Regions from separate parts of the Virgibacillus alimentarius genome, predicted to be linked through region 3. Evidence: riboswitches for the same ligand, from Rfam matches in the RefSeq annotation. Region 3 holds a riboswitch; each other region holds the start of a gene.
What was found. A riboswitch is a leader RNA that binds a small molecule or an ion and turns the genes downstream of it on or off. The one in region 3 is predicted to bind S-adenosylmethionine.
Positions count from the first base shown of each region.

Region 1 (5,888 bases), on a different contig from region 3:
TGGAATATGTTGAAAAAGACGGCGTCTGTAATAACGGAGTATGCTACGTCAATGACGTTACCGTTTGGACAGCAGGTGTTCAGCCTCATGAATTAGCGAGAACATTGCCATTTAAAAAAGATGAACAGGAAAAACTGATTGTAAACGACTATTATCAAGTACCAGAGCAAAATAATATTTATGTAGTTGGCGATTGCGCCTCATCTGTACACTCCCCAAGTGCACAATTAGCTGGAGAGCAGGGGGAACAAATTGGTGACGTATTAGCAGCTGTTTTAAATGGCCAAAAACCAAAGAAACCAAAAGAAGTTAAATTAAAAGGAACACTTGGCTCCTTAGGCAAATCAGACGGCTTTGGCAATATGATGCAGCAACCAATGACAGGTCTTTTGCCGCGCCTAGCTAAATCAGGTGTATTATGGCTAAGCAAACGCCATTAAAGCTAAATGAAACTGCTATTTTAAAAAGCAGTTTCATTTTTATTTCCATTCAAAAGGGGTTTGCTGATATACATAGTAATTAAGCCAGTTGGAAAACAGTAAATGTGTATGAGATCGCCAGGAATTGAGCGGTCTTTCGTTTATATCATCGTTCGGAAAATAATTTTCGGGTATGTCAGCATCTAGACCTTTGCTAAGGTCACGTTCATACTCTTCAGCAAGCGTTGTCGCATCATATTCTAAATGTCCCGTAATCATAATATGCTTTGCATCCTGTGACATAATAATAAAGGCCCCCACCTCATCAGAAGCAGAAAGTAATTCTAAGTCTGGATGATTTTTAATTTCTTCTACAGAAACCGCTGTATATCTTGAATGTGGCGCCTGGAATATATCATTAAATCCGCGCACAAGCTTCACAGTAGGATCAGCTACACGATGGTTATAAATCCCAGAAATTTTTTTAGGCAATTCATATTTTCCAATTCCATAATGATAATATAAAGCCGCTTGTGCACCCCAGCAAATATGCAGAACAGAAGTTACGTTTTCTTTCGTCCATTCCATGATCTCCGCTAACTCTTCCCAGTAATTCACTTCTTCAAAAGCTAAATGCTCAATGGGAGCCCCAGTAATAATCATGCCGTCAAAACGACGATCCTTTATATCGGCAAACTTCTCATAAAACGTATCCAAATGTGATTTATCAACATTTTTAGAGCGATGTGTGGTCATGCGCAGGAACGATATATTCACCTGAAGTGGTGTATTCCCGAGTAAACGCAAAAGTTGAAGCTCTGTCTTTTCCTTCTCAGGCATCAAATTTAAAATGATGATATTAAGTGGACGAATATCCTGCGTTCTTGCTCGATCCTCATCCATTACAAAGATTTTCTCCTCTTTTAACACCTCAATGGCAGGTAATTCTTTAGATATATTTATTGGCAATGGAACACAATCTCCTTTCTATTTTTTCATCAAAAGTAAAAAAGCCTCTCCGATAAAGAAGAGACTGTATTATTTGCATTGTCATCTCCCTATCTTTCAAGTAACAAAACTTGCTAGAATTAGCACCTTGTCTGCAATAGTGCGACAGGTTGCTGAGGTGTCATTGGACTAGTTCCTTAACCTCTCTTGATAAGAATCAAAATTATTTAATTATTCAAAAGTTGATATTTATCATCATAACAGTTTTCACAAAAAAAGCAAACCATTCGACCAGCTGGTTAGTGGATTTAATGGGCATCCATAGCCTGAATGCCCATTAAAAACTAAACTAAGCGCTTAATTCGCTCATCCAAATCTGGATGTGTCGAAAATATCATCGATTTTTTGCCTTTATTATTTATTTTTAACGTAGCAATTGCAGTTTGTTCTTCTCCTTTAATCCGGTTCGAATATACTTTAAGCATTTCTAAAGCATGCCTCATTTTATCTTTTCCTGCCAAATCTGCTCCACCTTTATCAGCATGGAACTCTCGATGTCTTGAGTAGGCAAAAACAACAAGACTTCCTAAAATGGAAAATAAAATTTGAAAAACAAGAATGGCTAAAAAATGTACGATTGGAGCGATTTCTTCTCGAACAAATTGAGAAACAACATAAGCAACAATACGAGCCAAGAAAACGACAAAGGTATTTACGACCCCCTGCAATAATGTCATCGTAACCATATCGCCATTCGCTATATGAGCCACCTCATGAGCAATTACACCCTCCACTGCATCGTCATCCATTTCGTTCAACAATCCAGTAGATACAGCTACCAATGAGCGTTTTTTCGATGGACCTGTAGCAAAGGCATTTACCTCCGGTGACCCGTAAATGCCCACCTCAGGCATATGCATTAACCCTGCAGTTCTTGCAAGGCGATGTACTTTTTCCACTACTTCTCTTTCAGCGTCAGATTTAGGCGCTTCAGGATTGATCACTTGAACCCCCATCACCCGTTTTGCCATCCAGCGTGATATTGCCAGGGAAATAAAGGACCCAGTGAAACCGACAACCGCACTGAATATAAGGAGTGCACCATAATTAATACCGTTCTGGCCAATGTAATTCCAACCGCCTGTAAGAGAAAGAATAATGCTAATTGTTGTTAAAACTAATACGTTCGTTAGCAAAAAATAAAATATACGCTTCCCCATTTTCTCATTCCTTTTTTAAATTCTTACAATTATTATATAGACTCTTGTATGTATTAACAAGCTCTCCATAAATAAAATATGTAAAATATTTATCATTCATTCATCTTTTTTAAAACATTTCTTATTTTAGATAGGATTGGGAGTCGAAAGTCCTTTTCAAGCCTATTTACGATAACACTTCTTTTCAAAAATTAATAGATAATTCACAATAATACACCACTTTTTTCCTAATGTAGTTGATATAACCATACTTTACCATCCCTATTTGAATAGTTTTTCCTAGTAGATTGTACCGTTGTTGTGGTAATTCTTCTTCGTTATACTTACATAAGTTTCATCTATTTTTGTAAGTCTATAAGATTAGTATTAACAGCAGTGCAGTACAGGGGACTTATTTCTACATAGGAATGATAACTTATACTCCATTTAAAACAGCATGATGAGAAAGAATGACCCTACTTGCGGGCGAAACGATTCTTCTAGTTCTGAATATTCATATGACTTGCATATTAGATGCAAATAAAAAAATAGGAGTGATTGTATGTTCAAAAAATTGTCCTTATTAGGCATGTCTTTTATGCTTGCCTTATATCCGACGGCTGTTCTTGCAGCTGAAAAGGATAGTGAATCGGACAAGGAACAACCTAAGAGTGAACGGAATGTGGCAAACGAGAATAATGCACCGCAGGAATCAGCTGATCAAGATCAATCTGATCAGAACAAGCAAAAGAACAACAAAGATGCAGATAAGACGAAACAGAAGGATGACAAGGCTTCAAAAGCCAATGAAGGTGATAAAGAAACCGAAACAGACAAAAACAAAAAAGATGGCGATGATAATCAGAAAGACGATAACAAGCCTACATCCGATAAAAATACCGATTCTAATAAAGAACAATCCGATGAAGCAAAGCAAAATGATGATCAGAAAGCAGATAATGAAGCTGACAGTCAAACAAAGGACCAAGAAACTTCTGTAAAAAATGATAAAGAAACCGAAGAAAAAGGAAATAAGGAAAATAAAATGAATACACAAACAGAAGATGACCAAGAAGAAAATGAAAAAGAAGAAGATAATGGAAATGATGATGAGGATTTAAATCTGAAAGAAATCCATGGAACTGCAAACGGAGATATTGCTTATGATTTTAATAAAGGATATTATGTCCTACATCTGCAAGCTGGGCTTTCAAATTATACCAATACACAGGATGTAAATAAGAAGTGGGTAGCTTTTGCATTGCCAAATGGTGTTGCTATTCCGGACGTTGGAGATGTGCCAAGTGGGATTTTACCAGTACAGCTAAACGATGGAGGCACAGGAGTTGCAGTAAAAGTACCAGATGTTAAAGGAATTGGAAATCAAACAATATTTCTGGATATCCCTTTACAAGGCGTTCCAGAGGATAATGATCCAAACAACAACCTTTACCTACTGAATGTAGATGGAAATGCAGGAACGTACGAGGAAATAGGACAAATCAAAAGTCAGCGTGATATTGATTTCTCCGTGATGGACGATAACCCGCAATTAGATCTTCATGGGTCCATTGATGGAAAAGCAACTTTTAATAATGAAAAAGGCTATTATGTAATGGATGTAACTGTGAAAGCACAAAACCAAACAGATTCAAGTGTTGATGAGCTATATGCAGGATTCGAAATTCCTGAAGGGGTTAGAGTGCTAAACAATGACAATACGCCTGCTAATATTCAACCAATACAGCTAGAGGATGGATCAAATGCGGTTGCAGTAAAATTACCGAAAATAACTTCGGATGACAAGCAAGAAGTAAGTTATCAAATCCCTATAATCGGCGTTTCCGACGAAAAAATGGAAGCTTCAACAATTAACGCATATAAAATCGAAAATAACAGCTATCATCCAGTTGGACAATATGAAGGCACAATTAGCGTTGACTTTTCAGAAATGACAGAGCAATGGGAATTCGATGCAAAAAGTCAAATTGTAAAAGACTTTCCTGGTCTAGACAACAATCAGTTTGGACTAAACTTTGCCTTCAACGCAAGTAATTTAACAATTGACAATATCGATAAAGTAAAAGTTGAATTCAATGTACCTGAGGATATTACCGTTCATGAACCAGATGAGTATACACAAGGGAATGTTCCAGATGCTTTAGATGATTTTCTAAGTGACGGTGGTCTGGGTGGAGACCTTGACATCGAATGGGATGGAAACACAGCAATCATTCACCTTGATTCTATTGACGGTGCTGCTGGTTATGAAGGTTTCTTCTCAGCTATTGGAGAAAGCACAAAAGCATTAAGTGAATTGGAAGGAATCAATGTACAAGTAACGCTTTACCAAAATGGGAATGAAGTCGTAGAAGAGATCGACGTACCATTCGAAATCGTTTCTTACGAAGGGGACGGCAAAGACCCTGGTGATGGCGAAGATGACAAAGACGATGGCAACAAGCCGGGCAACGACGAAGATAAAGATAAAAATGATAAGGACGATAATAGCAACAAACCTGGTAATGATAGTAACAAACCAGGAGATGAAAAAGACCCTGGCAAAGATAAGGACGATAACAAAGACGACGGCAACAAAGATAAAGACGAAAATAACAAGAAGGATAACAACAAAAAAGACAACAATAAAACAGAGGATGACAAAAAGAAAGATGCAGATAAAATTGATTCAGATGACGAGGATGATTCGGACGAATTAACTGTAACTGAAACCAATGATTCTGGATTAGACGGAATGACATTGCCTGATACAGCGACAAATCTGTATACATGGCTTTTAACTGGCGGAGTCCTAACTGTCGCTGGTGTAGGATTATTGCTCTTTAGAAAAAAGAAGCAAACGGACAGCTAAACGATTAAAAAGCAGCTACACATACAAATTCGTATGTTGTAGCTGCTTTTTTGATGTTAAGAAATCCGCCCCCAGTCAAACTGGGGAATACTTCTATTCTTCCTTTTTACTAATATACTCATTTGGCGTGCCGCCCTCAGCATTATGATTTTTAAATTGACTCTTGCGCCCATTTCGATGTTCCCCACTATTTTCATTTTCCTTAAACTGGTTGTTTCGCTTTTTATCTTTAGTAGACAATAACATACTCCTTTCCTTAAGTTGCGATTAGTTTTTGAATAATAAGTACTTTTATTCATGGCATATCATATTTTATAAAACAAATAAAAAATCGAATTAGTGAGGAAATTGGAAAAAAACTAAGTAAATTGACGTTGGACATAATTATTTGTTTGTGAATCCAATTTTTTATACAATATGTACAATTTATAAACTTTATATTGTATAAAG
Region 1 is NZ_JAGIKX010000025.1:32,154-38,041, reverse strand. Features, by position in the region: gene J2Z81_RS11825 (NAD(P)/FAD-dependent oxidoreductase) at 1-440, shown strand, start outside; gene metA (homoserine O-acetyltransferase MetA) at 480-1,388, opposite strand; SAM riboswitch class I at 1,475-1,584, opposite strand; gene htpX (protease HtpX) at 1,712-2,587, opposite strand; gene J2Z81_RS11810 (LPXTG cell wall anchor domain-containing protein) at 3,129-5,438, shown strand; gene J2Z81_RS11805 (hypothetical protein) at 5,532-5,678, opposite strand.
Region 1: it holds a riboswitch for S-adenosylmethionine, as region 3 does, so the genes downstream of both, metA (homoserine O-acetyltransferase MetA) here and J2Z81_RS10750 (O-acetylhomoserine aminocarboxypropyltransferase/cysteine synthase family protein) in region 3, are expected to answer to the same signal.

Region 2 (5,888 bases), on a different contig from region 3:
AAACTTCAAATCTATTTTAATCAATTTTTTTTGCTATACTACATATATCATCAAATAATCAGGAGGATTTCAAATGATACACCCTTATGAAGACATTCACCCTTCTATTCATGAAACAGTTTTTATTGCACATAATGCAACAGTGATTGGAAATGTAAGCATTGATGAGGCATCCAGCATATGGTTCCATACCGTCCTTCGTGGTGACATTGCACCAATAATAATAGGTAAAGAAGTGAGTGTTCAAGATTTATCTATGATCCATCAAAGCCCTGATATGCCAGTTATTGTCGAAGACGGCGTAACAATCGGCCATCAAGTTAGATTACATTCAGCAACCGTCAGGAAAAACGCTTTAATAGGTATGGGTTCTTTACTATTGGATGGCGCTGAAGTAGGAGAAAGTGCGTTTGTTGGAGCTGGTAGCTTAATTCCACCGGGAAAAAAAATACCGCCACATACACTAGCGTTAGGCAGACCAGCTAAAGTAGTTCGAGAACTATCCGAAAAAGACTATAAAGAATTAGAACGTGTACGAACTGCTTATGTTGAAAGAGGAAAATATTATAAAAATAATACCTCTTTAGGGCTACCATTTTAATCTATAAAAGCAGGCTTTCAGTATATAACTGTTTTGCCTGCTTTTGGTCATTTTGAATATATTATTTAGTTGGTTACTTTTGCTATCTCTTTATCTGGTTTGCTTAATTCTGATATGTCAAACTTATTTTCTACGAATATTTGATGCCAAAGCATAAACATGAGAACAGTCCATATCTTTCTGCTATAGTCTCCCTTGCCTCGGCAATGAGCTTCAAGCAAATCAAGAACATAAGATTTATAAAGTAAATGATCTGTCTGACTTTCCTGAATCAGCTGTTTAGCAAAATCATATAACTCATGCTTTAGCCAATGACGGATTGGTACTGGAAAACCAAGCTTTTTACGATCAAGAACATGATCAGGAATAACACCCCGTGAAGCTTCACGTAAAATATGCTTCGTTGTCCCGTTTGCAATTTTAAGGTCAACCGGAATTCCATTTGCAACTCGAAATACTTTTTTATCAAGAAATGGAACACGTACTTCAAGCGAATTTGCCATCGTCATTCTGTCCGCTTTTAATAAGATATCGCCACGCATCCATGTATGGATATCAACGTACTGCATTTGATTAACGAGTGGATAATCGCGTACATTGTCAAATAACTTACCAGTAATTTGCTGATAAGATATATTTTCATTATGATATTTAAGTATTTGCCGCTTCTCATCATCTTCGAACATTTTTGCATTACCAATATAACGCTCTTGTAATGGCGTTGTACCACGTTCTAAGAAGCTCTTTCCTCTTACACCTTCAGGCAATACTTCTGCAACTTTAGCTAGCAAACTTTTAGCAGGTGTTGGGATTGAATCAAACAATTTTAAGGACTCCGGTTCACGGTAAATATTATATCCACCGAATAGTTCATCTGATCCTTCACCTGATAAAGCGACTGTAACATGCTTGCGTGCCTCACGAGCAAGAAAATACAACGGCACACATGACGGATCTGCTAATGGATCATCCATATGCCACATAATCTTCGGAAGCTTTTCAAGATATTCATCTGGAGTTATCACATAAGAAATATTTTCAACATCTAACTTATCAGCTGTTTCTTTCGCTACATCAATTTCTGAAAATCCCTCACGCTCAAAACCAACCGAAAATGTTTTAATATTTGGATTAATTTCCTTTGCCATGGCAACGATGAGTGTGGAGTCTATGCCACCGGATAGAAACGATCCAACAGGAACATCACTACGCATATGAACGTGAACAGAATCATACAGGCTATCTTGAATTCGTTTTATCCAATCCTGCTTGTCCATTAATACAGGGTTGAATGTTGCTTTCCAGTAACGATGAAATGCAATGGGCTCTCCAGGTTTTTGTATGAAGTAATGACCTGGCTCTACTTTTTTTATCCCCGTAGTCATTGTCATCGGTTCTGGAACAAACTGGAAGCTTAAATAATGATGCAATGCCTCTTGATTTACTTCCTGCTTATCCATCATTAATGCAATACTTTTTTTCTCAGAGGCAAATAATGTACCATTCTCAGTTTCATAATAAAACAAAGGTTTAATGCCAAAAGGATCTCGAGTACCGTAGAGTGTCTCATTTTCTTTATCCCAAATCAAAATAGAAAACATACCTCTTAGATACTGGAAAGCTTTTTCTTTATGTTGAGAAAAAAGCGCTGCAATGACCTCTGTATCAGAGTCTGTTTCAAATGTATATCCTTCTTTTTGCAGATCTCTATGTAATTCCACAAAATTATATATTTCTCCATTAAAAATCAACCATATTTTATCATTATCATAGCTTAATGGTTGTGCACCATTATCGATATCAATAATACTTAAACGTCTAAAGCCGAATGACACATATTGGTCATGGTAATAGCCCTCATCGTCAGGGCCACGATGTGTTATAAGGTCATTTTGCTTTTGAAAAAAGTCCATTTCTTCATTATCTAAAATATTTTGTTTGTTACGGATCATACCGATAAAACCACACATATTCTAGCCTCTCTTCCAGTCATGTTGAATCGTTAAAATTATATCATAAAATGGCTGATCCCGATATAATTATTTGATTCTGTTTTCCTTTAAATAAAAGGGATATTGTATAAATTCATACAATACCCCCCTTAAAATTATTACTTTAATGTCAGCGCCTTTAATTCTTCCACTTTATCTGTCTTCTCCCATGGAAATAAAATATCGGTTCTTCCAAAGTGACCATAAGCAGCTGTTTGTTTAAAGATTGGTTTTTTTAAGTCAAGCATACGGATAATACCAGCTGGTCGTAAATCAAATAATTCACGAATTGCTTCAACCAATATATTTTCGTTTACAACACCTGTTCCAAATGTGTTGATTGTAATCGATACAGGTTCAGCGACTCCAATAGCATAAGCAAGTTGTACCTCGCATGTTTTTGCAAGTTTAGCTGCGACGATGTTTTTTGCAACATAGCGGGCAGCATATGCCGCAGAACGATCAACCTTCGTTGCATCTTTTCCACTAAATGCTCCCCCTCCATGTCGAGCATAACCACCATACGTATCAACGATGATTTTACGGCCGGTTAATCCGACATCACCTTGGGGGCCACCTATGACAAAACGTCCTGTCGGATTAATGAAATATTTTGTTCTCTCATCCAGTAAATTTGGTGAAACCACAGGACGAATCACATATTCCACCATATCTTTTTTAATTTGTTCGATGGTCATTTTTTGATGATGCTGTGTCGAAATCACAATCGTATCTACGCGGATTGGGTTACCATTTTCATCATACTCAATTGTTACTTGCGTCTTTCCATCCGGACGCAAATAATTGAGTAATCCTTCTTTCCTTACATCAGCCAACCGTTTGGAAAGCTTATGTGCAAGGGAGATGGGCAATGGCATTAGCTCTTCGGTTTCATCACTTGCAAAACCAAACATCAACCCTTGATCTCCCGCACCAATTGATGCAATCTCCTCATCAGTCATTTGTCCTTGCCGCGCTTCAAATGCTTGATCTACGCCACTGGCAATATCAGGAGATTGCTCATCGATCGCAGTAAGTACTGCACATGTTTCTGCGTCAAATCCATATTTCGCCCGTGTATAGCCAATATCCTTGATTGTTTGTCTAACAATTGCTGGAATATCCACATAAGTATTTGTTGAAATTTCCCCTGAAACTAATACCATACCTGTTGTTACTGTCGTTTCACAAGCTACCCGAGCATTTGGGTCTTCCTTTAAAATTTCATCTAAAACGGCATCAGAAATTTGATCAGAAATCTTATCTGGATGTCCTTCTGTCACCGATTCCGATGTAAATAGATGGCGATTTTTCATATTCATATGATTAAATCCTCTCTAAAATATGGTACGGATCTCTATTTTCCAGTTTTTAGCATATAGAAAAATCATCAAATCAAAAAGTATTTTATTTTGATTTTAAACAAACATTTTCTAAAAAAGAAAATTTCTTCATAATTTTATTATCCAAAGTGAAAACTAAAAAAGCCCTTCCTGCTATCTGAGGAAAGGGTTATTGCCTTTCACTCTTATTGTTCAAGGTTGAACCTTGCATCAGGTAAGCACCTTTTCACAAGTGTGATGGTTGCTGGGCTTCATCAGGGCTGTCCCTCCACCGACTCTGAATAAGAGAGTATCCGTTCGGATTTCATCGTAACGAAATAGCAATTGGATGTCAATACTTTTACTTTTTCTCATCGTAACATCTCTCCGATATTTTCATAAACTATTTTTAAAATAGTATGGACTATTTTTATTAATGTGTTATACTATTAACCATAATTTCATTATTTATTTATTTGATATTTGGCTTTTAAAAAAATTAACGCATATAAAAAGGCAGGGATTTAACTTATGAACACCGTGAAGCAGTCAATATTTAAAGATCTCTTAGAACATAAAGGTATCCAACATAATTTATCAGTTCCACGATTAGCAGAGCAAATCTTGGAACGTGGGGAAGGCATATTAACAGCTACTGGGGCCGTTCGTGCTGAAACAGGAAAATATACTGGAAGATCGCCAAAAGACCGTTTTATTGTCCGTGATGAAGTTTGTGAAGACTTAATTGATTGGGGTTCAGTCAACAAACCAATTAATGAAGACGTATTTAATACACTATATGAAAAAGTCGTTTCTTACCTTAAGGATAAGGAAAAATTATTCCACTTTAAGGGATATGCTGGAGCAGATGCAAAATACCGTGTACCAATTCAAGTATTTAATGAATATGCATGGCATAATTTATTTGCAACTCAAATGTTCGTTCGTCCCTCTAAAGAAGAACTTCAAACACTCGAACCTGAATTTACAGTTGTTTCAGCACCGTCATTTAAAGCAGATCCTAAAGTGGATGGTACTAATTCAGAGGCATTTGTATTAATATCTTTTAAAAAGAAAATTGTCTTAATTGGCGGTACAGAATATGCAGGTGAAATTAAAAAATCTATTTTTTCTGTAATGAATTACTTACTTCCACAACGTGAAGTATTATCTATGCATTGTTCCGCGAACGTGGGCCAAGAAGGTGATGTTGCTCTATTTTTCGGACTGTCAGGTACAGGTAAAACAACTTTATCCGCTGATCCATACCGCCGGTTAATCGGTGATGATGAACATGGTTGGAGTCCGAATGGTATTTTCAATATCGAGGGAGGGTGCTACGCAAAATGTATTAACCTTTCCCAAGAAAAAGAGCCGCAAATATATAATGCTATTCGATTTGGCTCTGTACTGGAAAACGTCGTTATTGATGATAAATCACGTAATCCTGATTATGATGATACATCATTCACCGAAAATACAAGAGCAGCATACCCACTGGAGAATATTGATAATATTGTAACGCCTAGTATAGCTGGTCATCCGAATACGATTATTTTCTTAACTGCAGATGCATCTGGTACACTTCCACCAATAAGTAAATTAACAAAAGAACAGGCAATGTACCACTTTTTAAGTGGTTACACAAGTAAATTAGCCGGTACTGAACGTGGTGTAACAGATCCACAAGCAACATTTTCAGCGTGCTTCGGATCTCCTTTCTTACCACTTGCTCCTTCAACGTATGCAGAGATGCTCGGTGAGAAAATCGATCAATTTAACTCAAATGTATTCCTAGTTAATACAGGCTGGACTGGTGGTGCTTATGGTGTTGGAGAACGTATGAAGTTATCTTATACCCGTGCAATGATACATGCTGCATTAGAAGGTGAACTCAATACAGTGGAAACAACGCAGGACGAAATCTTTGGATTATCAATACCATTGAATGTTCCAGGTGTACCAGACGAGGTA
Region 2 is NZ_JAGIKX010000007.1:6,065-11,952, forward strand. Features, by position in the region: gene J2Z81_RS06070 (gamma carbonic anhydrase) at 74-601, shown strand; gene asnB (asparagine synthase (glutamine-hydrolyzing)) at 667-2,571, opposite strand; gene metK (methionine adenosyltransferase) at 2,712-3,914, opposite strand; SAM riboswitch class I at 4,118-4,223, opposite strand; gene pckA (phosphoenolpyruvate carboxykinase (ATP)) at 4,446-5,888, shown strand, end outside.
Region 2: it holds a riboswitch for S-adenosylmethionine, as region 3 does, so the genes downstream of both, metK (methionine adenosyltransferase) here and J2Z81_RS10750 (O-acetylhomoserine aminocarboxypropyltransferase/cysteine synthase family protein) in region 3, are expected to answer to the same signal.

Region 3 (5,888 bases):
TAACGCTAGCTTACGGGATTTGAAGGCTAACGTCAATCAATATATAAATTGAATTTGCAGCATGAAAAAGGGGATGTTTTTTAAAATAATCGTGTACCAATTCAATCGCAGAACGTATGATAATAATATACGCTCCATAGAATGATAGGGCTTCAAAGACGAAGGCGGAGGGGAAGGTTATGAGAGAAAAGACGATTTATTTTCTCTTTACAGATACAGGCACCTTATTATCGAAATTCATCAATTATTTTACGAAGCAAACACTTAATCATGTTTCGATTGGGTTTGATTCAACATTAAATGAAGTATATAGCTTTGGGAGAAAACGTCCGAGAAATCCGTTTATTGGAGGGTTTGTAAGGGAGGATATTCGTAATGCTCTTTTCAAAGACGCAAACTGTGCGGTGTATGTATATCCAATGACAAAAGGAGAATGGGAGACAGTTGTAAATAATGTTAAAAAGATAGAAGCAGAACAGGAATACTATAAATATAATTTTATGGGTTTACTGGGTATCTTGTTTCAAATTAAAATTAACCGGAAGCGTGCCTTTTTTTGCTCTCAGTTTGCAGCAAAGATGTTAAGCGATATACCATCCGTCCAATTAAATAAATCGCTCTGTTTCATTACTCCTGCCGATATTCGGGCGTTACCGGAAATGCAGTTGGTTTATCAGGGGAAACTTGGGTATTATCAAGCCTCCCAAGAAGTCGCAAACGAACAGGTCATCCTCCATCATCCTGCTTTTAGAAAGCGAATGCTATTTGTAGAAAAGATTAAACAGCTTGTTATTCGATGAGAAGAACGTCTACACGAAGGTAGATCGTTCCTTCTATGTCTTAAAATTCAGGTGGTGGCGGCTCTATTCCAAGTGTTCGATATGGTACTCGGATTTTAAATGCCAAATTATTCGCTTCTAGATCAATATGTTCAATACTTACTTGGAAGTTACTTCTAATATCCATTTCTGTTACTGCCACATAAATTTCTTCCTTTTGCGGATCCACGGATACCCATTTTGGCATTGGTAAATATTTCTTAATATATTCCATGATTTTCTTATTAGGAAGCTCTAATAAGCCAATGGAGATTGACTTTTGTTTCAAAATAACGTCACCGTTTTCTTGAACAAGCGGTTCAAGATGGACGGAGAGGGGGACAGTTGATGAGAAGACAGGTAACTCCCCCATTAAATGAACATCTTCCTCCAAAGATACACTGTATTGATGTTTGGTGTCACTAAGGAATTGATCAATATAGGCATTTACTAATTCATTTAGATTTTCTTTCGTCGTACGAACAACAAATTCAGAACTCTCTTCATCATATGAATCACTGCCCGGAGAGACCTCTGTATCAGCAACAGGCCAGTAAATGAGTGAAATAATGATAAGGACAACAACGATATTGACTGCCAGTAAAGTATAGAACCGTCGTTTCCATTTTTTATTGAGTCTTCTTTTAGACATCGGGCTCACCTTTCCTGTTTGGTTAAGTACATGAGAACACGTTTAGCCATTAATTGATAGCCCCGATTATTCGGATGAAAGTTATCTTCTGCAATCAAGTCTTTGTCTGTTTTATCAAATAAATCGCTTGTAGGGATAAATGCGACATTTTCAAGCTCTTCTGTGATCGCTTCTCCGGTGCCATTCCATTCATCAACAATAATAGCAAGTTCTTTAATGTCTTTAAAGTATTTATCATATGGGTTATAGAATCCAATTAAAAAAATATTTGCATCTGCATTTAAACGTCTTATTTCTGAAAAAATATCTCGCAGCCTAGCTTCATAGTGAACACGCTCTTCTCGAAACTTATTCAATGTTAGATTGGTAATATTATCTTTTAACACCTGCATAATATCGTTTGCTCCAATTGTAATTAAAATAATATCTGCATCTTGGATGGCGGATGAAACTTTTGGATTATCTAGGCGTTTTCGTAATTGATCTGTACGATCACCTCGATGGCCAAAATTATAGAAGTTTGCAACCTGATTATTTTGATTGATTGTATTGTCCAAGATTCCTACATAACCGCCTTGTTTAGTGCTATCTCCCACACCTTGGGTTAAAGAATCTCCAATAGCTACAATATTCATTTCTTTATTTGAAAAATAAGCAACTGTATCTTTAAAGGCTTCAGTGATTGCTCCTTTAAAGTTCTTAGTGGGTGCATTTTCTTCGTTTGTTGGAGTTTCCTGTTTATTATCGTGTATACTCTTTTCCCTTATATGTTCGTTATCTGTATGATTTATATTGGAAAAAGGGTGATTCATGGGGCTGGATTCATTGGTATTTATTTGGCTTATGAAAATAAATACCCCGAATCCTGATAACAATATAAGGATAGTAATGAGGAGGATTTTCGTTTTCATGTCATCACACCTAAAGTTGTTTATATTCTATGTATATAGCCGTAACATGTTGTCTCATGAGTATAGCATATCCTATTTGCTAAAAATCTTACCTTGATAGTTTAAACTTTTATGCTTCAATGTAAACTTCAATTTTCTATTATAAAGACAACTTAGGGTAGAAACCATAACAAGAAGATTACATAATGGAAAGAAGAAATAAAAAACCCGTCTTGCTGCAGACGGGTTTTTCAAAGTTTATATTTTTGCCACGTAATGCTCTCTGTTATTTTCTCGAAGCTGAACTGCTTCTTTGTAAATATTTTTATTTGTGACTGTAACGATTCCTGACGTGTGTGCTACTTCAAGGGTTTGATCGTCGATATTCGCATGTTCCACCCACAGCACTTTTCCTTGTTTATTCCTTAGTTGTTTAAGGGCTTGAGGTGAAACATCCTTATTTATCCATAGAACATCAACGTCAGGTATATCGTTTAACTGGTCCTGGGAAGTTAATATCACTTCATATCCCAAGGCTTCTAGTTGTTTTGCATGTTCATTTTGTCCGGCAATTGCAATCACTTTTTTCCTGGCAACGCCACTGTTGCGATCAAAAGGGGAGTGCAATAGCCATTCAATCGCATCTTCTTCTGTCGTTTGGATCGTCGGTGTGTCGTTTACCGCTCGTGCGATTGCTTGATCTAGATCAAGCAAAATATCTTTAACGGATTCAATGCCTACAGAAAGTCGGACTAACTCTTCGGTGACGCCACTACGTTTTAAGTCTTCAGCACTTAATTGCTGGTGCGTTGTTGATGCAGGATGAATAATAAGTGATTTCGCATCACCCACATTAGCGACATGTGACCAAAGTGAAACATTGTTAATCAGTTTTCTGCCAGCTTCTCTGCCACCTTTAATACCAAAGGTAATGATGGAACCAAAACCAGAAGCTAAATATTTTTTAGCTAATTGATGGGATGGATGTTCTTTTAATCCAGGGAAGTTAACCCACTCGACTGCACGGTGTTTCTTTAGGAATGCTGCGACTTCTTCAGCGTTTTTATTATGCCGTTCGATGCGTAAGTGCAATGTTTCTAACCCTTGAAGCAAATGAAATGCATTATGCGGACTTAAAGCTGCTCCAATATCACGTAATAGCTGTACGCGAAGCTTTGTAGCAAATGCAGCTATACCAAGATCTGCATATCTGAGACCATTGTAACTTTCATCCGGTTCCGTAAATCCAGGGAATTTTCCATTGTTCCAATTAAATCTTCCGCCATCGATGACAATTCCGCCTATGGTTGTTCCGTGTCCGCCGATCCACTTTGTTGCTGAATGAACAACGATATCTGCTCCCCATTGAAGCGGCTTTGTAAGGTACGGCGTGGCAAATGTGTTATCGATGATCAATGGAACGCCATGTTCATGTGCGATAGCACCAATTGTCTCAACATCAAATATATTAAGACTCGGGTTTGTAATGATTTCGCCAAATACGGCTTTCGTTTTAGAAGTAAAGGCTGCCCTAATAGCTTCTGGATCTGTTCCGTCAACAAACTTTATCTCAATTCCATAACGAGGTAGCGTATGAGCAAATAGATTATAGGTCCCTCCATATAAATTACTGTCGGCGATGATTTCGTCACCAGCACCGGCAATATTTAAAATACTAAGTGTAATAGCGGCCATTCCGGAAGATGTCGCTACCGCAGCTGACCCATCTTCCAGTTGAGCCATACGTTGTTCGAAAGCATCTACGGTTGGGTTCATAATTCTAGAATAGATGTTTCCTGGTTCCTGCAATCCGAATAAATTTTGTGCATGTTCGGTATCCCGGAATACATAAGACGTCGTTTGATAAATGGGCACTGCACGTGATCCTGTTGTTGGATCTGGTTCTTGTCCCGCATGAAGTAAAGCTGTTTCTGGATTAAAAAAATGGAAATTTGACATGAATAATTCCTCCTTAGATAGTTTGAGGTTCATTCCTCTTGTGTCTTTGCTTTTCGTTGGAAGAAATGTCTTGAGAGAGGCGCGTATGTAAAAAGCCCTCTTCGCTAAGAAGAGGGCGTATATATCACCGGACCTCCTCTTATCTTCCAGATCTGCAACGGACCTGTAGGATTTGGCACCGTTAAAAGCAAAAGGATTTGCTTAAAGGTTGCTGGGTTTCGTCGGGCCTATTCCCTCCACCGCTCTTGATAAGAGATAAAAGTATAAACTTTTTTGAATTTAAAGAGTATTATAAGCGTAAGAATGGACTTTGTCAACTGGTGAAAAAATTAAGGTTGTGTACGTCGCTGAAAAGAGCTTCTTTGAATCGCTGAACCCATATAAATAAGCAGAGCAATCCAAATCATTCCGAAAGATATAAAATGTGCAAATGAAAATGTTTCTTTAAAGTGAAATACCCCAAGCAGTAACATAATGGTTGGCGCAATGTACTGCAGGAACCCGAGCATTGCTAAAGGGATATGTTTTACGCCGCTGGCAAATAACAGGAGTGGCACCGCTGTTGCAATTCCGGCTCCAATTAGTAAAAGGCCGTCAAATGTAAAAAAACTGCTTGGCGAAATGGTGCTTGAAGGCATTGTTAATAAATAAATAACGGCAACTGGTGTTACGATCATTGTTTCAATCGTTAGTCCAAACATCGCACTGATATCCACTGTTTTCTTTAATAAACCATAAGCTCCAAAGCTAAGTGCAAGTAGCACTGAAACCCAGGGGAAAATTCCAAAATGAAATGTAAGATAGAACACGCCTGCTGCCGCAATGATAAAGGAAATCCATTGTCTTTTCGTTAATGTTTCTTGAAGGACAATCATTCCAAGCAAGATACTGATAAGTGGGTTAATATAATAGCCAAGACTTGCCTGAACGACGTAGCCGCTGTTAACAGCCCAAATATAAGTAAGCCAATTTAAACTGATCACAACCGAAGCTAATGTAATGCTGAATAACTGTTTTTTATGATTCCATATTCTCCGGCATTCTTGGACAAAAGGGGTCCATTTTCTAAGTGAAATGACAATGCCCATCATAAAAATAAAGGACCATAAAATACGGTGAGCCAATATTTCATCAGCAGAAATATGATCAACAAGCTTCCAATAAATTGGTAAAAAACCCCATAGTACATAGGCCAGTACGGTGTAAAAGATGCCAAGTTTTGCTTCGTTTTTTTTCATGGTAGCCTCTCCCCTGAAAATATCTAAATAAATTAATTTTAGATTCAGTTATAAAAGATTGCAAATATCATGACTTGATTGAAAATAAAAACATTACTGTCAAATGCAGGGTAGATATATTATAATAAGAGTTGCACTGCTTGAGAAAATAATCATTAAGGAGGAGATGTCTTTGCATCGGGGAAAGAAATACTTTGAAACATCTGTCATCCATGATGGCTATGATACGAAAGATATGTTAGGAAGTTTAACGCCACCGATTTTTCAAACATCTACATATACATTTAAAACTGCAGAGCAAGGAGAAGCGCGTTTTGCAGGGGAAGAAGAA
Region 3 is NZ_JAGIKX010000021.1:29,633-35,520, forward strand. Features, by position in the region: gene J2Z81_RS10735 (hypothetical protein) at 180-800, shown strand; gene J2Z81_RS10740 (YpmS family protein) at 841-1,470, opposite strand; gene J2Z81_RS10745 (SGNH/GDSL hydrolase family protein) at 1,476-2,381, opposite strand; gene J2Z81_RS10750 (O-acetylhomoserine aminocarboxypropyltransferase/cysteine synthase family protein) at 2,619-4,319, opposite strand; SAM riboswitch class I at 4,456-4,574, opposite strand; gene rarD (EamA family transporter RarD) at 4,649-5,557, opposite strand; gene megL (methionine gamma-lyase) at 5,724-5,888, shown strand, end outside.

Region 4 (5,888 bases), on a different contig from region 3:
TCAACTCCAAGTATTCCGCTCACAACATTAAGATAGACAGGGAAAAAGACACCAACTGCTATCATTGTTATTTTAGATGGCTCGCCAATTCCCATCCATAAAATGAACAATGGCACCCATGCAAGCGATGGAATAGAACGAAAAGCTTGAATCATTGGATCAAATAATCGCTCTGCATTTTTATAAAAGCCAACAAGTGACCCTAATAGGACAGCAGCTACTGTACCAATTAGAAACCCCATCAAAACACGATAGGTTGTAATTCCAATATGATCCCATAAAGTTCCTTCCTGTGCCATTTCTTTAATGGTAATTAAAATCGTTGTCGGTGCTGGGAGTTGGTAAGTTGGGAAAAATCCTACTCGACTTAATCCTTCCCACGCAATAATTAGAATAATTGGAATGAAACTTCCTAAAAGAACAGATTGAAGATTTTTTGACTGCTTCTTTTTCATTTTTTCATTACCTTTGATGCGCTCTGTAACAAACACAGATGCTATTTCTTCTTTATGCTTTGCCAATTTTATCCTCTCCTTTAGAATAGAACTAATTATCTACTCAATCGTTTCTTTTGCAAATGAGGGGTCAATTAGCTCTATAACAAGTTTTTCGACATTTGCATCCTCATCAATAACTTCTCCGTTTTGTAACACTTTACCAGCTTCTATTAAAGATCTTTGCTGATCTTTACCAGGAACTGGTCCAGAAAAATCATTACGTTCTAATTGCTTTTGTGCTACATCTACTGGAATACTTGCTTCTTCCGCTAGGATTTCTGCTGCCTCTTTAGGATTTTTAATTGTCCAAGTTCTTGCTTTTTCATACACCTCAATGACACGACTGACATATTCAGGATACTGTTCAACAAAACTCTCTCTTACATTTAAAAAACCGTATGTATTAAAATCTACGTTCCGATAGAATAACTCAGCATCAGATTCTATTTCTAGTCGAGCCATGTGAGGGTCAAGGCCAGCCCATCCATCCACAGACCCTGAAGTTAGCGCAGATGCCCCGTCCCCATGCTGTAGATTAACAATCTCAACATTACTGGCTGAAACCCCCTCCTCATTTAATGAACGAAGTAAGAAGATATAAGGATCTGTACCCAGTGTTGCCGCAACCTTCTTTCCTTGTAAATCATTTATACTTTCAATCTTGGAGTCTGCACGGGAGACAAGCGCAGTCCATTCCGGCTTTGAATAAATATATACATTTTTGATTGGCGCACCATTTGCCTTAGACATTAATGCAGCCGCACCTGCTGATGAACCAAAGTCAATACTGTCGCTATTTAAAAACTCTAATGCTTTATTGCTGCCTTGACTTAAAACCCACTCTATCTCAATACCTTCTTCTTCAAATGTCTCTTCTAGCCATCCAAACTTTTTAAGAACCAAGCTAGTTGGTGAATAATAGGCATAATCTAACCGAATTTTTTCTGGTGTACCTTTCGAGCTTGTTTTTGAAAAACATCCCATAGTTAGGAATAGTAAAACTCCTATTAGTCCTATTAATGTGAATTTTCCGACATAATGCTTTCTAAAAATCCTTTTTTCAAGCATTTTACCCTCTCCTTTTTCTATAAAATAATAAATAAAAACCCTCTTCCTAAGAAGAGGGTTAAAAAAACTATTCTCTCTTCTCATCTACCAGGAAATATCCTGCAGGAATTAGCACCTTCATAAACTATTTAATCTAGCCTATGGGTTGCCGGGCATCATTGGGCCAGTCCCTCCGCCTCTCTGGATAAGAAACTTATTTATAAATTTATACGAATAACTACTATACTAAAAAAACCTCTCAGATAAGTTAGAGAGGTTCATCTATTCTCATCTTATCTTCCTAAGCATCTTGCTTAGCTGGATTTAGCACCTATTAGGTATAGCACCTAATGGTTGCTGGGTATCATCGGGCCAGTCCCTCCACCACTCTGGATAAGATTTATTTAATTTTATTAACTAATGATAATTCAGAGTCTATCACAAGGAATTATTTCTGTCAACACTGTTACTGTAAAAATATGAATATTTATAAGGTCATGCATAATCTAGAGAGCTTTGAAGAAATTCTGTTCATCCCAAATAACGATGATAAAGTGTTTTGGCTTCCGATATATTCTTCGTTCCATGTATAAGTGTACGACCATCCTGAAATAGAACGAGCCGCTTTTTTTCAACTGTAAAAGAAAGCAGAAATGGGTTTTGTTCTACCTTCCCCATAGATGACAATGTCTGAGCTATCGTTTCTAAATCACGTTTTTCTTTTTTGGCCGGACGAATTTGAACAGAATCTCTTCCACAAAGCACAGCTGATTTTGTTTGATTTTCATAATCAAGGAATGGGTACGTAGGATGAACGCCGCAGGAGGTGCAATCAGCTTTTCTTAAACTAGAAACATTGATTTTTGATTCTTCGTTTTTCCAAAGATCAAAGGATACTAATTTTTCTCTTCGTGCGCCCCAATCTTCTGTAAGTATTTTTAGTGCCTCGGCTGTTTGATACACTACGACCATATTAGCTGCAGGACTGATGATCCCCGCGGTATCACAGGTCAGTCCGCCAATAGGCACAGTTTCCATCAAACAATGTAAACATGGTGTTTGATTTGGAATAATTGTAAAACTAATACCATAGCTCCCGACACAAGAGCCATAAATCCAAGGCACCCCATATTTCTGTGAAATATCATTAATAATCATCCGAATATCAAAATTATCGGTAGCATCTATTATTAGATCAACATTTTCTATTAAGCTTTCAAATTCTTGCGGACCGACATCTAAAATATGGGCTTCTATTTCTACCTCAGAATTAACTTGTTGGAGCCGCTTTTTGGCAGCAATTGCTTTTGGTATACGCTCTATTGCGTCTGATTCAACAAATAGCTGTTGTCGTTGTAAATTACTCCATTCAACATAATCGCGATCCACTATCGTTATTTTTCCAACACCCCCGCGGACAAGTGATTCCGCATTACCTGTGCCAAGAGCCCCTGCTCCCACGAGTAACACATGCTTTTTTTTTAGTCTTCTTTGTCCCTTTTCACCAATCGGAGCGAACAGCGTTTGTCTGGAATAACGATCATTCATCCGATACTCAGCCCTTCCATTGGACTGCTTGCTGTTGCTGTTCGTTTTTTAGGAATTCTTCCAGCTTCATAACCTAAGCGGCCCGCTTCAATTGCGAGTTTCATCGCTTTAGCCATTTTTACTGGGTCATCTGCAGCAGATACCGCTGTATTTAGTAACACAGCGTCAGCTCCTAATTCCATCGCTATTGCAGCATCAGCAGGAGAACCAATACCAGCGTCGACAATCACTGGAACCTTTGTTTGTTCAACAATAAAACGTAAATGAAGCGGATTAATAATTCCTTGACCTGATCCAATTGGTGAAGCTCCCGGCATGATCGCATGGGCACCAAGTTCTTCCAGTCTTTTAGCAAGCACAACATCATCAGAAGTATATGGCAGAACTGTAAAACCTTCTTTGAGCAGTTCCTCTGTTGCTTTTAATGTTTCCACAGGATCCGGAAGCAACGTCTTATCGCAACCAATAACTTCTACTTTGATCATATCGCAAAGCCCTGAGGCTTGAGCTAGTTTAGCATGGCGTACTGCTTCTTGAGCTGTTTTTGCACCAGCTGTATTTGGTAGCAAGTTAACTTTATCTAAATCTATTTTTTCAAGAAAATTAGGTTGACTTGGTTCATAAATGTTCATGCGCCGGACAGTAAATGTTAAAATTTCAGATTCTGATACCTCTACGGCTTGTTTTTGAATATCAAAATTTGGATATTTTCCTGTTCCTAATAGTAATCTGGAATGAAATTGTTTATCGTTAATGGTTAGCATCTCAACCGCCTCCTACAAATTGGACTAATTCTATTTTGTCACCTTCAAAAATTTGAGTTTTTTCATGTGCATTTTTATCTAAAATCGTGTCATTATGTTCCACAATGATGACAGGGTTGTTTATGTTAAAATGATCAATAACTCCTTTAATTGTACGCACCGAATCAGGTACAGTTACAACCTCCCCGTTTACTCGCAGATTCACTTGCTCACCTCCTCTACACTACGTTGTTTTATTTAAAAAGGGGCTTCTATTTCCTCTCCCTCAAGAAGTTTGGCCATATTTAACCCGGTAATAGGTGCAAGAAGTATTCCATTCCGGTAGTGACCTGTAGCAATCGATAATCCCTCAAACAGCGGGTGTCTTCCCATGTATGGTGTTTTATCAGCTGTTTGCGGCCGAATCCCAGCCCAAGATTTTTCCCACTGTGCACAGGTTAATTCCGGAATCAGTTTGATAGCGCGCTGCATAAGCTGAACGAGGCCCTCTAAATGAACCGATTCATCAAATGTATTTGCTTCTTCGGTCGCTCCAATAACTAGCCTTCCATCTGGTTTTGGCACAATATAACAACCTTTTGAGAATATCGTTCGTATAACCGGGCTCTTTTTAACCCGGACGGAAAAACATTCTCCTTTTACTGGATACGTGTTCAACTTTATCCCTAATTGACTTAGTAATTGTTCACTCCACGCCCCCCCTGTTATAACTGTTTCATCGGCAAATATTTTGCCTATCATCGTTTGAACGCCTATGATTCTATTTGTTTCTTTAATAAAACCACAAACCTCCGTATGTTCCATCATTTCTGCTCCCAGACCTATAGCAGCATGAGCTAATGCTCTAGATAGATTTGGTGGGGAAACATTTCCATCGTTTGGGATATACATAGCCCCTTTTATATACTCAGAAAGGGAAGGTTCCCACTCTCTTAATTCGTTTGGAGCTATCCAAGATGCACTTTCACCTAGCTTTTTCTGAATGGATATGATGGATGCTAGTGAAGCAGCTTCTGCATCCGTTTTCGCTATTTTAAATATCCCATTTTGTACGAGTTGAATATCTATTCCTGTCAATTCTTTTAATTCCTCTGCAAGTTTTGGAAACATTCCCCTGCTTTTTCTAGCTAAGCGGAATAATGGGCTATCTTTTTCCAATTCTGATTGCGCACCCAGCATTCCCGCTGCAGCACTTGATGCTTTGCTGGCTAGCTTATTTTTCTCCAGCAGCAGCACGTTTCTTCCTCGCTTACTTAATTGGTAAGCAATGGAACTCCCAATAACTCCGCCTCCAACGACAATCACATCATAATGTTTTTTCATCATTCACTTCGCCTTCTCTAAACTTTTTCTATATGCTAATGTAGCTTGTATAGGATTCTTTGCGAGTAAAACCCCTGATAGAACTGCAATCCCTCTAGCACCTGCTTTAATTACTTCTCCCGTATTTTCAGGAGTAATACCACCAATAGCTATGACTGGCACCTTGACGGTACTTGTAATTTCTTGTAATTTTTCAAGTCCTCTAGGAGGTATACCAGGTTTTGATTGTGTATTAAAAATATGACCATAAAACAAGTAATTTGCACCTTTTTCCTCCGCTAATATTGCTTGCTCCACTGAATGAGTTGAACAACCAATTTGCAATGATGGAAACGCTCCTTTTACCAAAGCAATATCTGCGCTATGATGTGTGAGCTGCACACCAATTGTTTGCATGATGTATGCAATATCAATACGGTCATTAATAATGATCTTTTCTTGCGGAACTCCTTTATCTATTAATGTTTGGACAACATCCACTATTTCCTTTGCAGTCCAATTTTTTTCACGTATATGGACCCTATCAACATATTCATGAATCGTTTGTAGAATGCCAGTAAAAGTTTCAGCAGATTGTTGTCCTGTTGAGATAAGATGTAATTGTTTAGTGAATGGAATCACCTCCCGTTCTGGAATCGTAAACTTTTGTCTTATCAACGGAAATGACTTTTATATAAACAAAAAACCACTTCCGTTACGCACAGCGCAT
Region 4 is NZ_JAGIKX010000003.1:146,762-152,649, reverse strand. Features, by position in the region: gene J2Z81_RS03945 (ABC transporter permease) at 1-455, opposite strand, end outside; gene J2Z81_RS03940 (aliphatic sulfonate ABC transporter substrate-binding protein) at 555-1,565, opposite strand; SAM riboswitch class I at 1,643-1,756, opposite strand; SAM riboswitch class I at 1,835-1,944, opposite strand; gene J2Z81_RS03935 (thiazole biosynthesis adenylyltransferase ThiF) at 2,076-3,092, opposite strand; gene J2Z81_RS03930 (thiazole synthase) at 3,089-3,856, opposite strand; gene thiS (sulfur carrier protein ThiS) at 3,858-4,061, opposite strand; gene thiO (glycine oxidase ThiO) at 4,094-5,182, opposite strand; gene tenI (thiazole tautomerase TenI) at 5,183-5,836, opposite strand.
Region 4: it holds a riboswitch for S-adenosylmethionine, as region 3 does, so the genes downstream of both, J2Z81_RS03940 (aliphatic sulfonate ABC transporter substrate-binding protein) here and J2Z81_RS10750 (O-acetylhomoserine aminocarboxypropyltransferase/cysteine synthase family protein) in region 3, are expected to answer to the same signal.